Regions from separate parts of the Streptomyces sp. NPDC059866 genome, predicted to be linked through region 2. Evidence: riboswitches for the same ligand, from Rfam matches in the RefSeq annotation. Region 2 holds a riboswitch; the other holds the start of a gene.

Region 1 (7,068 bases), on a different contig from region 2:
CAACGGCTCGCCCTCCGCGCGGAGTTGGCGGGCGGAGACGGCGGCACGGCGGCGTACCTTCAGCCCGCCCGGCAGGATGCCCTCGCGGGACATGCCGCGCGACACGCACGCCTGCATCACCCGCCAGATCTCCAGCAGGCCCTCGCGGATCTCCTCCTCGGACCGCCAGGCGCGCTCGTTCTCCAGCATCAGGGAGGAGATGGACAGGCCCGTCTCCTTGGTCAGGCGCAGCAGTTCGTCGCCCGTGCGGAAGGGGTACTTCAGGACGGTGTCGTCGAGTTTGATGCGGTCCGCGCCCACCGCGTCCTCGTCGACGACGAATCCGCCGCCCACCGAGTAGTACGTCTTGGAGAGGAGTTCGGCACCGGCGGCGTCGTAGGCCCACAGGGTCATGCCGTTGGCGTGGTAGGGGAGGGTTTTACGGCGGTGCAGGACCAGGTCGTCGTCGTAGGCGAAGGCGATCTCGTGCTCGCCGAGGAGGCGGATCCGGCCCGCGGACCTGATGTCCTCCACCCGCTGGTCGGCGGTCTCGACGTCGACGGTCCGCGGCGAGGCGCCCTCCAGGCCGAGGAGTACCGCCTTGGGTGTGCCGTGCCCGTGTCCGGTCGCGCCGAGGGAGCCGTACAGCTCGGCGCGTATCGAGACGACCGAGTCCAGCAGGTCCTCGCCCCGCAGCCGGCGGGCGAACATGCGGGCCGCGCGCATGGGGCCCACGGTGTGGGAGCTGGACGGGCCGATGCCGATCGAGAACAGGTCGAAGACCGAGATGGCCACGGTGACTCCTCAGTACAGGGGTGGAACAAGGTGCGGGACACCGCGCTCACCTCCCAGTGTGCGCGGTGCCCCGGGAAGCGGGTTACTTCGTCAGGCCGGGGTACAGCGGGTGCTTCTCCGCGAGGGCGGCGACCCGGGCCTTCAGCGACGCCGCGTCGTAGGACGGCTTCAGCGCCTCGGCGATGACGTCCGCGACCTCGGCGAAGTCCTCGGTCGTGAAGCCGCGGGTGGCCAGCGCGGGCGTACCGATGCGCAGGCCGGACGTCACCATCGGCGGGCGCGGGTCGTTCGGGACGGCGTTGCGGTTGACCGTGATGCCGACCTCGTGGAGCCGGTCCTCGGCCTGCTGCCCGTCGAGCTCGGAGTTGCGCAGGTCGACGAGGACCAGGTGGACGTCCGTACCGCCGGAGAGCACATCCACGCCCACGGCCTTCACGTCGTCCTTCACCAGGCGCTCGGCCAGGATGCGGGCGCCCTCCAGCGTCCGCGTCTGCCGCTCCTTGAACTCCGACGAGGCGGCGACCTTGAACGCCACCGCCTTTGCCGCGATCACATGCTCCAGGGGGCCGCCCTGCTGCCCCGGGAACACCGCCGAGTTGATCTTCTTGGCGAGGTCCTGAACGGACAGGATCACACCGCCGCGCGGGCCGCCCAGCGTCTTGTGGGTCGTGGTCGTGACCACGTGCGCGTGCGGCACCGGGTTCGGGTGCAGTCCGGCCGCGACCAGCCCGGCGAAGTGCGCCATGTCGACCATGAGGTACGCGCCGACCTCGTCCGCGATCCGGCGGAACGCGGCGAAGTCCAGCCGGCGCGGGTAGGCCGACCAGCCGGCGACGATCAGCTTCGGCTTGTGCTCCTTGGCGAGGCGCTCGACCTCGGCCATGTCGACCACACCGGAGTCGTCGACGTGGTAGGGCACCACGTTGTACAGCTTGCCGGAGAAGTTGATCTTCATGCCGTGGGTCAGGTGACCGCCGTGCGCGAGGTTCAGACCCATGATCGTGTCACCGGGCTTGAGCAGCGCGAACATCGCGGCCGCGTTGGCCTGCGCACCCGAGTGCGGCTGCACATTGGCGTGCTCGGCGCCGAACAGCTCCTTGATGCGGTCGATCGCGATCTGCTCGACCACGTCGACGTGCTCGCAGCCGCCGTAGTAGCGGCGGCCCGGGTAGCCCTCGGCGTACTTGTTGGTCAGGACCGAGCCCTGCGCCTCCATGACCGCGACCGGCGCGAAGTTCTCGGAGGCGATCATCTCGAGGGTGGACTGCTGACGGTGCAGCTCGGCGTCGACGGCGGCGGCCACCGCCGGGTCGAGCTCGTGCAGCGAGGTGTTCAGTACGGACATACGGCTACGACTCCTCAGCCGGCGGTGTGGGCGGCGTACTCGTCGGCGGAGAGCAGGTCGGCCGGCTCCTCGGCGACGCGCACCTTGAACAGCCAGCCGCCCTCGAAGGGGGCGGAGTTCACCAGGGACGGGTCGTTCACCACGTCCTCGTTGATCTCGGTGACCTCGCCGGCGACCGGGGAGTACAGGTCGCTGACCGACTTGGTCGACTCCAGCTCGCCGCAGGTCTCGCCCGCGGCCACCGTGGAGCCCACCTCGGGGAGCTGGGCGTAGACGACATCGCCGAGCGCGTTGGCCGCGAACTCCGTGATGCCGACCGTCGCGACGCCGTCCTCGACGGCCGACAGCCACTCGTGCTCCTTGCTGTAGCGCAGCTGCTGGGGGTTGCTCATGGCCTGAATTCTCCTGTACGCGGGGGAGTGCTGATGAATGGGGGACTGCTGGAATTGCGGGTGAGCAGGGGAAATGTGCGCGGGGTCACGCCGGACCCGCGGCCCGGTGGCTACTTCTGGCGCTTGTAGAAGGGCAGCGCCACGACCTCGTACGGCTCGTGGCTGCCCCGGATGTCCACGCCGACCCCGGGCGTGCCCGGCGCCGAGTGCGCGGCGTCGACGTACGCCATCGCGATCGGCCTGCCCAGCGTGGGGGAGGGGGCACCGGAGGTGACCTCACCGATCACGGCTCCGCCGGCGACCACGGCGTACCCGGCGCGCGGCACCCGGCGGCCCTCGGCGACCAGGCCGACCAGGACGCGCGGCGGCTCGGAAGCGGCACGCTCGGCGGCCTCGGCGAGGGCCGCACGCCCCACGAAGTCGCCCTCCTTGTCGAACTTCACGACCCGGCCGAGTCCGGCGTCGAAGGGCGTCAGCGAGGTCGACAGCTCGTTCCCGTACAGCGGCATGCCTGCCTCCAGGCGCAGCGTGTCCCGGCAGGACAGCCCGCACGGGACCAGGCCGACGCCCTGGCCGGCCTCGGTCAGCGCCTGCCACAGCGCGACGGCGTGCTCCGGCTGCACGAACAGCTCGAAGCCGTCCTCGCCGGTGTAGCCGGTGCGGGCGATCAGGGCGGGGACGCCGGCGACGGTGCCGGGCAGACCGGCGTAGTACTTCAGGCCGTCGAGGTCGGCGTCGGTGAGCGACTTCAGGATGCCGGGGGACTCCGGGCCCTGGACGGCGATCAGGGCGTAGGCGTCCCGGTCGTCGCGGACGGCGGCGTCGAACCCGTCGGCCCGCTCGGTCAGCGCGTCGAGCACCACCTGGGCGTTCGAGGCGTTCGCCACGATCATGTACTCGGTCTCGGCGAGCCGGTAGACGATCAGGTCGTCCAGGATGCCGCCGTCCGCCCGGCAGATCATGGTGTAGCGGGCGCGGCCGGCCTTGACGCCGCCGATGTTCCCGACCAGCGCGTAGTCCAGCAGGGCGGCGGCCTGCGGGCCGGTCACGGTGATCTCGCCCATGTGGGAGAGGTCGAAGAGCCCGGCCCGGTTACGCACGGCGAGGTGTTCGTCGCGCTCGGAGCCGTAGCGCAGGGGCATGTCCCAGCCGGCGAAGTCGGTCATCGTCGCGCCGAGCGAGCGATGCAGGGCATCGAGCGCGGTGCGGCGGAGTGCGGTACTGCTCATCGGTCGGTCTCCAAGGGCATGACGGGAAGGTCGTTCCTCCCCATCTGTCATCGGAACCTGAGAGGTTCGCCATGACCATTTGTCGGTCCTGGCTTGCACCTTGGGTGGGGCCACTGCACGCAGGGCCCGCTTTTCAGATGTGCCTCGCCCGCGCGGTAACGGGGCCTGAGAGATTCAAGGGAGGGACTTGCTCCTTCGGCGCCCCGACGGCAGTGCTGCCGGGGACTCTCCCGCGCGGATTCAAGCGGCCGGTATGCAGTTGGCGCGGCCATCATTGCATGCATCGGCCGGGTGCGGCAGGGTCACCTTGCCGGGCCTTTACCGGGCCGGCGAACAGCGGCCGCACAGATTCCGCACAGCGGGGCTGGGCATGCTGTAGCAGCGTTGTTGCAGGAAGGGGACGGAAACAGGAGACGCCGAGCATTACCTTCTCTTTACACTCGACGGGGATGGGAACTCGTGAACCGCCCCAGGGGAGGACGATCACGGTGAACAGGACCACGGCGTACGCCACCACCTCGGGCCTCGCGCTGCCCAAGCAGCCGACCACCCCGGCCAGGGAGGCGTGCGCTCCGCTGCCGTCACCCGTCGTCCGCGACCTGCGCGAGCGGGAGGGCCGCAGCCCGCACGCGCTGCTCTTCGGGCCCCGCGACCTCGTCGTGGTCACGGGCCTGCCCGGCAGCGGCAAGTCGACCCTGATGCGCAGGGCGGTGCGCGGACTGCGCATCGACTCCCAGGACACCCGCGACCGCTGGGACGGCCGTATGCCCGCCTGGCTGCCGTACGCGGTCTACCGGCCCCTCGTCCGCCTCGCCCACTACGCCGGACTGCGCCGCACCCTGCGCACCGGAGAGCCGGTCGTCGTGCACGACTGCGGTACGCAGGCCTGGGTGCGTGCCTGGCTGACCCGCGAGGCCCGCCGCCGCGGCGGCACCCTGCACATGCTGCTGCTCGACGTCACCCCCGAGCAGGCCCTGGCCGGCCAGCGCGAGCGCGGCCGCGGGGTCTCGCGGTACGCGTTCCTGCGCCACCGCCGGGCGGCCGGCCGCCTGGTGCGCCGTACGGAACGCGGTGACCTGCCGCACGGCTGCGGCGGCGCGGTCCTCCTCGACCGGGAGGCGGCGGACACCCTGCGCCGCATCGGCTTCGTGGGTTGAGGGGTTCCGCCCCGTGAGGGGCGTTAGCCTTTCAGCCGCAGTAGAGGTACGGAGCAGGCGGTAGGCAGATGGACGACTTCCCGGCGGACTTCCCCCCGGACCTTTCCGGGGGTTTCCCGGCGCAGGCGCACCCCCATCCGCACGGTGGATGGCCCGGCAACGAGCTGGAGGAGGTGCTGTCGGCCTCCCTCGGTGTGCCCTCGGCCGGCGGCCGGATCGTCGAGGTGCTGGGCCGCAGTTTCGTGTGGGTGCCGCTGCCGAACGGCGGCGGCCCGCACAGCGGCCCGCTCGACCTGCCCACGCTGGACATCGAGGGCCAGGCCTACGTGCCGGTCTTCAGCTCCGAGGAACAGTTCCGGCAGGTCGTCGGCTCCCACATGTCGTACACCGTGGCCCCGGCCGTGGAGTTCGCCCGCGGCCTGCCCCCGCAGGCGGGCATCGTCGTCAACCCGGGCGGCGTGGTCGGCATCCCGCTGCCGCCGCCCGCCGTGGCCGAACTGTGCCGGGCCGGGCGGACCCCGCTCGACGGGCTCACGAGCGGCGGCCGCGTCCGCCTCTTCGAACCCGACTGGCAGGACGACCCGGTCGACTTCCTCGCGGCGGCGTCCGCGGAGTTCGAGGGCATCGGCGTGGTCCTGACGGCCCGTCGCTGCCTGGCGGCGATCGAAACGGCGGACCCGGTGATGTTCGTAGGAATCGAACTCTCCCAGTGGGAGGGCGATCAACGGGCGGCTCCCTTGGACGCGCTGGGCCGGGCGTTGGGCAGGGTCCCCGTGAAGTGGCCGGTCAACCTGGTCCTCATGGACGTGGCGCAGGACCCGGTGGTCACCTGGCTGCGCGAGCGGGTGCGCCCCTTCTACCAGCGGGACTTCTGAACGTCCGTCAGGGGAGTCCCCCCGGGGGCGCGGGGCTGTGTCCGATATGCGGCTCCTCGCCCACCGTGGGCGCGACAAGTCACAACGAAAACCCGCACTCGCCGACGGACAACGAGCCCCGAGCTCTTGGGCGCATAAGCTGGTTTCATACTCTGGGCGAACTCAGTGAAGGGGCGGTACAAGTGAGCGCCAGCGGCATCGCGGCGGGCCAGGTCGAGCACATGCTGCGCCAGGTGACGCCGGGGCGTTACGACGCCTACGAGGCACTGCTGCGCGCCCTCGCGACCCCGTCCTCCGGCCAGATCTGGATGCTGCTCTGGCACGGCCAGGCCGGCTCCCCGGACGCCCAGTACGGGAACATGGAGGTCGAGGGGTACGGCTACGCCCCGTGCGTCACCTCTGCCCAGGAGCTGTCGGCCAGCGGCTGGAACCGCTCCTATGAGGTCGTCGACGGAGTCGACGTCGCCCGCACCCTCTACCCCGACCACTACGGCCTCTGGCTGAACCCGCACGCCCCCGGCGGCGGCGTCGGCATCCCCTGGCTCGACCTGCGCCGGATCGCCACCGGACTGGACCGACAGCCGTCGGGCCCGCTGCGGCTGTCCGAACCCGGCATCCAGATTCCGCAGTTCTATGCCCTTTTGTCGCAGAACGCCCACCGCACCCCGGCCGTCCGCTCGTTGCGCCGCGCCTGGGTGCAGCCCGCGCTCGGGGCGCCGTACCTCGCCATCGGGCTGGATGTGTACGACGCCTCGCCGCCCGCCGTCGACTCGGTGCGCACGATGATGCAGCAGTCCATCGGCGCGGTCCCGGACGGGCTGCCGGTGTCGACCGTCGCGATGTCCGACGAGTGCGACCCGGTCGCGATGTGGCTGCGCGCCAACGCCCGCCCCTTCTACGACCGTGAGGCGCACGCCGCCGCCCCGGCCCAGGCGCCGGCGGCCGGGTACGGCTTTCCGCCGGTCCAGGGACGGTACTGACCGGAACCGGCCCCCTGTCGCTCCTGTGGTCCGTACCAGGGCTTCTTCTTCGCGCGTAGACAAGGGTAGAAAAATACCTCTTGTCCCAATCGCCCCACTTGGCACCCGTCCGACCCCCGTTAACCACTGTCCGGATAACGGAAACCCCAGGACAGCATCACGGTTACGCATCCATTCACCGTCAAGTCTGGCAACAGATCGCCAAAGCGTTGAAGACTCCCGCTCCAGGGGTGTTCTTCCGCGTCTTCGTCCGGAGGGCGCCCCTGTGTACGACGGACTGATCACGCCGCTACAGCGGCAAGTGCGGGCCGGTTAC
Region 2 (7,068 bases):
TTCGGGGTGCATTCGGCGATGCCCATGGCCCAGGCGCGCCGGCTCGCGCCGAACGCCGCGTATCTCGTGCCGCGCTTCGGGCTGTACCGGACGATCAGCGAGCAGGTGATGGAGCTGCTGCGGGCCCTGTCGCCGCTGGTGGAGCCGCTGAGCCTGGACGAGGCGTTCGTGGACCTGGAGACCGGGGGAACGGCCTGGGACGAGGAGTCGGCGCGGTTGGCGGGGATGAAGCTGCGGGCCGACATACGGGCCGTCACCGGGCTCACGGGGTCTGTCGGTCTCGCCGCATCCAAAATGCTCGCGAAGATCGCCTCCGAGCAGGCCAAGCCCGACGGGCTGGTGCTGATCGAGCCGGGGACCGAGCGGACGCTGCTCGGGCCGATGTCGGTGCGGACGCTTCCCGGGGTGGGGCCCGCGACGGGCGACCACCTGCGGAGGGCCGGCATCACCACGATCGACGAGATCGCCGAGGCGGGGGAGGACGAGCTCGTACGACTTCTGGGAAAGGCGCACGGGCACGCGCTGTACGCCATGGCACTGGCCCGCGACGACCGGCCGGTGGTCGCCGAGCGGGAGACGAAGTCGGTGTCGGTCGAGGACACCTATGACATGGACATCCATGACCGGGTCCGGGTGGGGCTGGAGGTGCAGCGGCTCGCGGACCGGTGTGTGCGGCGGCTGCGCGGCGCAGGGCTGTCGGGGCGGACGATCGTGCTGAAGGTGCGGCGGTACGACTTCTCCACGCTGACCCGGTCCGAGACGCTGCGCGGGCCCACGGACGATCCGGCGGTGGTGCGCGAGGCCGCGGCCCGGCTGCTGGACTCCGTGGACACCACGGGCGGCGTGCGGCTGCTCGGAGTGGGGGTCAGCGGGCTCGCCGACTACACGCAGGAGGATCTGTTCGCGCAGGCCGCGGGTGAACCGGCGGAGGGGCCGGCGGAGGACTTGGTGGACGAGCCCGTGCAGGGTGCGGCCGTGCCGGTCGAGCGGCGATGGCCCGCGGGGCACGACGTACGGCACGCCGAGTACGGGCACGGGTGGGTGCAGGGCAGCGGGCTGGGGAGGGTGACCGTGCGGTTCGAGACGCCCGACTCGGAGCCCGGGCGGGTGCGGACGTTCCGGACCGACGATCGTGCGCTGGAGCCGGCGGATCCGCTGCCATTGGTGGCGCGAAGAGCCGGGGAGCAGGTGGCTTCGGGCACGGAGGGGGGTTCGTCGGTCGGGGGTGAGTCCGGGGGTCAGGAGTCGTCCGTGCCCGCCAGTTTGCCGAAGTTGTGGTCCGGGAGCCGGGGCGGAGGGGCCACGTCGAGGCCGTAGTGGTGGTAGAGCTGGAGTTCCTGTTCCGGGGAGAGGTGACGGCCCACGCCGAAGTCGGGGGCGTCCTTGATCAGGGCGCGGTCGAAGGGGACGTGCAGGCTGTCCTCGATCAGCTCGCTGGGCTCGAGCGGCACGAAGGCGTCCCTGCTGAACAGGCCGGTGCGTATCGCGGCCCACTCCGGGACGCCGGTTGCGTCGTCGAGGTAGATCTCGTCGATCGTGCCGATCTTGTTGCCGTTGCGGTCGAAGGCCTTGCGGCCGATCAGGTTGCGCGGATCGATGTCGGTCTGCACGGGCCCTCCACTTGCTCGCAACTCATCCGTAAGCACTACGAAAGAGCACATTGGGGCACGCGGCCACTCGAACGCCCGGGCGTTGACCTCGCTGGTAGTCTGGCAAACGGCTGCTGACCCCGTGCGGGAGAGTCCTCCGGACACCATCGGAGGCGCCGAAGGAGCAAATCCTCCCCGGAATCTCTCAGGCCCACGTACCGCACGGACGAGGTCACTCTGGAAAGCAGAGCGGGTGTCGACGGCTTCCGCTCTCACCGACGGTGCAAGCCGGGCGTCCTCGGGCGGTCCGGTGAAGCTCTCAGGTTGAGATGACAGAGGGGGAGGCCGCCGGGGTACCCGCGCCGTGGTGCCCCTCGAAGGTCGTGTCAGACCAGGAGGCCTCCGCAATGACCGCCCATCGCATTCCGCTCTCCGAGCTCGAACAGGGCACACCCTTCGAGCAGCGTCACATCGGGCCCGACCAGGAGGCGCGGGCCAAGATGCTCGCGCAGGTCGGCTACGGCTCGCTCGACGAGCTCACCGCCGCCGCGGTACCGGATGTGATCAAGAACGCCGACGCCCTGGACCTGCCGGGGGCGCGGACCGAGGCCGAGGTGCTGGCCGAGCTGCGCTCGCTCGCCGACCGCAACCAGGTCCTCGACTCCATGATCGGACTCGGCTACTACGGGACGTTCACCCCACCCGTCATCCTGCGCAACGTCATGGAGAATCCGGCCTGGTACACCGCCTACACGCCGTACCAGCCGGAGATCTCGCAGGGGCGGCTCGAAGCGCTGCTGAACTTCCAGACCGTGGTCGCCGACCTCACGGGGCTGCCGACCTCGGGTGCCTCGCTGCTCGACGAGGGCACGGCCGCGGCGGAGGCCATGGCCCTGTCCCGGCGCATGGGCAAGAACAAGAAGGGCCTCTTCCTGGTCGACGCGGACGCGTTCCCGCAGACCATCGCCGTGATCGAGACCCGCGCCGAGCCGACCGGCGTCGAGGTCGTCGTCGCCGACCTCAGTGACGGCATTCCGGCCGACATCGCCGAGCGTGAGATCAACGGCGTGCTCATCCAGTACCCGGGCGCTTCCGGAGCAGTACGCGGCATCAAGCCGGTCATCGACCAGGCGCACGAGCTGGGCGCACTGGTCACCGTCGCGGCCGACCTGCTGGCGCTGACGCTGCTGAAGTCGCCGGGCGAGCTCGGCGCGGACATCGCCGTCGGTACGACCCAGCGGTTCGGCGTGCCGATGGGCTTCGGCGGGCCGCACGCCGGATACATGGCCGTGCAGGAGAAGTTCGCCCGCAGCCTGCCCGGCCGCCTCGTGGGCGTCTCGGTCGACGCCGACGGGAACAGGGCCTACCGGCTCGCACTGCAGACGCGTGAGCAGCACATCCGCCGGGAGAAGGCGACCAGCAACATCTGTACCGCCCAGGTGCTGCTCGCCGTCATGGCCGGGATGTACGCCGTCCACCACGGGCCCGAGGGTCTGAAGGGCATCGCGAGGCGCACCCACCGATACGCCGCCATCCTCGCCGCGGGGCTGCGTGACGGCGGCGTCGAGACCGTCCACGGCGCCTACTTCGACACGCTCACCGCAAGGGTGCCGGGCCGGGCGGCCGACGTCGTCGCGGCCGCGCGAGACCGCGGCGTGAACCTGCACCTCGTGGACGCCGACCACGTCTCGATCGCCTGCGACGAGACCACGAAGCGGGCCCAACTGAGCGCCGTGTGGGCCGCGTTCGGGGTCGACGGCGACATCGACGCCCTGGACGCCGGCACCGAGGACGCGCTGCCGGCCGCGCTGCTGCGCACCGACGACTACCTGACCCACCCCGTCTTCCACCAGCACCGCTCCGAGACCGCGATGCTGCGCTACCTGCGCCGGCTCGCCGACCGCGACTACGCGCTGGACCGCGGCATGATCCCGCTGGGCTCCTGCACCATGAAGCTCAACGCGACCACCGAGATGGAGCCGGTCACCTGGCCCGAGTTCGGGCAGCTCCACCCCTTCGCCCCCGCCGGGCAGGCGCAGGGCTACCTCACCCTCATCCGTGAGCTGGAGGACCGGCTCGCCGAGGTCACCGGCTACGACAAGGTGTCGCTGCAGCCCAACGCCGGCTCGCAGGGCGAGCTGGCCGGTCTGCTCGCCGTACGCGGGTACCACCGGGCAAGCGGCGACGAGCAGCGGACCGTGTGCCTCATCCCGTCCTCCGCGCACGGAACGAACGCCGCCAGCGCCGTGATGGCCGGGATGAAGGTCGTCGTCGTGAAGACCGCCGAGGACGGTGAGATCGACGTCGAGGACCTGCGGGCCAAGATCGAGCAGTACCGCGACGAACTGGCGGTGCTGATGATCACGTACCCCTCGACGCACGGGGTGTTCGAGGAGCACGTCGCCGACATCTGCGCCCAGGTCCACGAGGCCGGGGGGCAGGTGTACGTCGACGGCGCCAACCTCAACGCCCTGGTCGGGCTGGCCAAGCCCGGGCACTTCGGCGGTGACGTCTCGCACCTCAACCTGCACAAGACGTTCTGCATCCCGCACGGCGGAGGCGGTCCGGGCGTCGGCCCGGTGGCCGTACGGTCGCACCTGGCGCCGTATCTGCCGAATCACCCGCTCCAGCCGGAGGCCGGTCCGGAGACCGGCGTGGGCCCGATCTCGGCCGCGCCGTGGGGGTCCGCGGGCATCCTGCCGATCTCGTGGGCGTACGTCCGGCTCATGGGCGGTGAGGGGCTCAAGCGGGCCACGCAGGTGGCGGTCCTGAGCGCCAACTACATCGCCAAGCGGCTCGAACCGCACTACCCCGTGCTGTACACCGGTCCCGGCGGGCTGGTCGCGCACGAGTGCATCATCGATCTGCGGCCGCTGACCAAGGCGACCGGCGTGAGCGTCGACGACGTCGCCAAGCGGCTGATCGACTACGGCTTCCACGCGCCGACGATGTCCTTCCCGGTGGCCGGGACGCTGATGATCGAGCCGACCGAGTCCGAGGACCTGACCGAACTCGACCGGTTCTGCGAGGCGATGATCGCGATCCGGGCGGAGATCGAGAAGGTCGGCTCGGGCGAGTGGCCGGCCGACGACAACCCGCTGCGAAACGCCCCGCACACGGCCGCCGCGCTCGGCGGTGAGTGGGAGCACACCTACAGCCGTACGGAGGCCGTCTTCCCGGACGGTGTCTCGGCCGCGGACAAGTACTGGCCGCCGGTGCGCCGAATCGACCAGGCCTTCGGCGACCGGAACCTGGTCTGTTCCTGCCCGCCGCTGGATGCGTACGAGGACTGAGTACGTCGGTTGAGGGCCCCGCGTTCTGCTGCGCGGGGCCCTCTGGGCGTTTCAGGCCGGATAGGCGTGGGTCTGGGCGGCCTTGACCGTTGCCCAGACCGGGGCGCCGGGGTGCAGGTCGAGTTCGGCGGCCGCGACCGTGGTGAGGTCGGCGGTGAGGGGGAGTTCGCCGGTGAGGGCGGCGCGGATCTGGTCGCCGTGGGTCTCCAGGCCGGTGACCTCGCAGCGCCAGAGGTTGCGGGCGCTGGCGCCGGTGGGGCGGTCCCGGAAGAGGGTGACGGCGCCGGGTGGGAAGGCCACGAAGACCGGGCCCGTGAGGTCCTCGGTGGTGGTGATGGCGGGGCCGGCATCCAGGTGGACGGTGTGGCCCGCTGCTGTGCCCTTGTAGAGGTTCAGGCCGACGAGTTGGGCCACGTAGTCCGTGCGGGGGCGGCGGGCGATGTCGGCGGGCGTGCCCTCCTGGACGATCCGGCCGTGCTCGACGACCACGAGCCGGTCGGCCAGGACCATGGCGTCCAGCGGATCGTGCGTGACCAGTACCGCCACGGCCTCGAAGTCGGCGAGATGGCGCCGTAGTTGGGCACGCACCTCCAGGCGGGTGCGGGCGTCCAGGGCGGCGAGGGGCTCGTCGAGGAGCAGCAGCCGGGGGTGCGTGGCCAGGGCACGGGCGAGAGCGACGCGCTGGCCCTGGCCGCCGGACAGGCGACGGGGTTTGGCGCCGGCGTGGTCGGCGAGGCCCATGCGGTCCAGCCACGCGGCGGCCTGCGCGCGGGCCTCCGCCTTCGTCGCGCCGTGGCAGCGCGGTCCGAAGGCCACATTGTCCAGGGCCGTCAGATGGGGGAAGAGCAGATAGTCCTGGAAGACGACGCCGACCGGGCGGGATTCGGGCGGCGTACGGTCCAACTCGGTGCCGTCCAGCCGGAGATGGCCGGCCGTGAGCGGGGCGAGGCCGGCCAGGGCGCGCAGGGCGGTCGTCTTTCCGGCGCCGTTGGGGCCGAGCAGGGCGACGACGTCGCCGGGCGCTGCGGTGAGCGCGATGTCGAGGCGGAAGGGGCCGCGGTCGACGACGAGATGGGCGTCGAGCCCCTCGCCGTGCACGGCACCCGAGGTGAGGGCGGTGGAGTCGTAGAGGTGGGTCATGAGGCGGTCATCCAGCGGTCGCGCAGGCCGGCGAGGACGGCGATGGACACGGCGAGCAGGACCAGGCTGAGGGCGATCGCCGCGGCCGGGTCGTTCTGCAGGGCCAGGTACACCGCGAGCGGCATGGTCTGCGTACGGCCCGGGAAGTTGCCCGCGAAGGTGATCGTCGCCCCGAACTCGCCGAGTGCCCGGGCCCAGGCCAGCACCGCGCCGGCGGCGATGCCCGGGGCGATCAGCGGCAGGGTGACGCGGCGGAAGGCGGTGAAACGGGAGGCGCCCAGGGTCGTGGCCGCCTCCTCGTAGCGGGGGTCGGCCGCCCGCAGAGTGCCCTCCACGCTGATGACGAGGAACGGCATCGCCACGAACGTCTCCGCGAGGACCACGCCCGCGGTGGTGAACGGCAGGGTGATCCCGAACCAGGAGTCGAGCCACTGCCCGACGACGCCGTTGCGGCCGAGCGCCAGCAGCAGTGCCACACCGCCCACCACCGGCGGCAGCACGAGCGGCAGCGTCACCAGGGCGCGGACCAGTCGGCGGCCGGGGAAGTCCGTGCGGGCCAGCAGCCAGGCCAGCGGGACTCCGATCACCAGGCTCAGGGCGGTCGCCGCCGTGGCACAGAACAGGGACAGCCGGAGGGCCTCCCACACCTCGGGGCTGGTGAGCTGATCCGGCAGGGTGCGCCAGGGAGTGCGTACGAGCAGGGCGATCAACGGCAGCACCAGGAACGCCAGGCCTGCCAGCGCCGGAACGAGCAGGGGCAGCGGCACCCCGCGGGTGCTTTTGCGGAGCCGGCCCCGCCGGGGGCCGCTCTTGAGGGTTTCCGTCACGGCGCGAGGAACCCGGCCCCGGTCAGCACCTTCTGCCCCTCGGCGGACTTCACCAGGCCGATGAAGGCCTTGGCCGCCTCGGCGTTGGGCGCGTCCCTGAGCAGGGCGATCGGGTAGTCGTTGATGGCATCGGCCGACTCGGGGAAGTCCACGCCTTCCACCTTGTCACCCGCCGCCTTCACGTCGGTCTTGTAGACGAGCGCCGCGTCGGCCTCCTTC

The links. A riboswitch is a leader RNA that binds a small molecule or an ion and turns the genes downstream of it on or off. The one in region 2 is predicted to bind glycine.
Region 1: another riboswitch for glycine. It lies ahead of gcvT (glycine cleavage system aminomethyltransferase GcvT); the one in region 2 lies ahead of gcvP (aminomethyl-transferring glycine dehydrogenase).

Annotation. Positions count from the first base shown of each region.
Region 1 is NZ_JBHWJT010000011.1:26,256-33,323, forward strand. Features, by position in the region: gene ACFV7R_RS18340 (L-serine ammonia-lyase) at 1-774, opposite strand, end outside; gene glyA (serine hydroxymethyltransferase) at 857-2,119, opposite strand; gene gcvH (glycine cleavage system protein GcvH) at 2,134-2,511, opposite strand; gene gcvT (glycine cleavage system aminomethyltransferase GcvT) at 2,622-3,740, opposite strand; glycine riboswitch at 3,884-3,983, opposite strand; gene ACFV7R_RS18360 (AAA family ATPase) at 4,229-4,897, shown strand; gene ACFV7R_RS18365 (enhanced serine sensitivity protein SseB) at 4,966-5,772, shown strand; gene ACFV7R_RS18370 (enhanced serine sensitivity protein SseB C-terminal domain-containing protein) at 5,955-6,752, shown strand.
Region 2 is NZ_JBHWJT010000016.1:223,358-230,425, reverse strand. Features, by position in the region: gene ACFV7R_RS25480 (DNA polymerase IV) at 1-1,317, shown strand, start outside; gene ACFV7R_RS25475 (PRC-barrel domain-containing protein) at 1,239-1,610, opposite strand; glycine riboswitch at 1,725-1,820, shown strand; gene gcvP (aminomethyl-transferring glycine dehydrogenase) at 1,997-4,882, shown strand; gene ACFV7R_RS25465 (ABC transporter ATP-binding protein) at 4,934-6,022, opposite strand; gene ACFV7R_RS25460 (ABC transporter permease) at 6,019-6,849, opposite strand; gene modA (molybdate ABC transporter substrate-binding protein) at 6,846-7,068, opposite strand, start outside.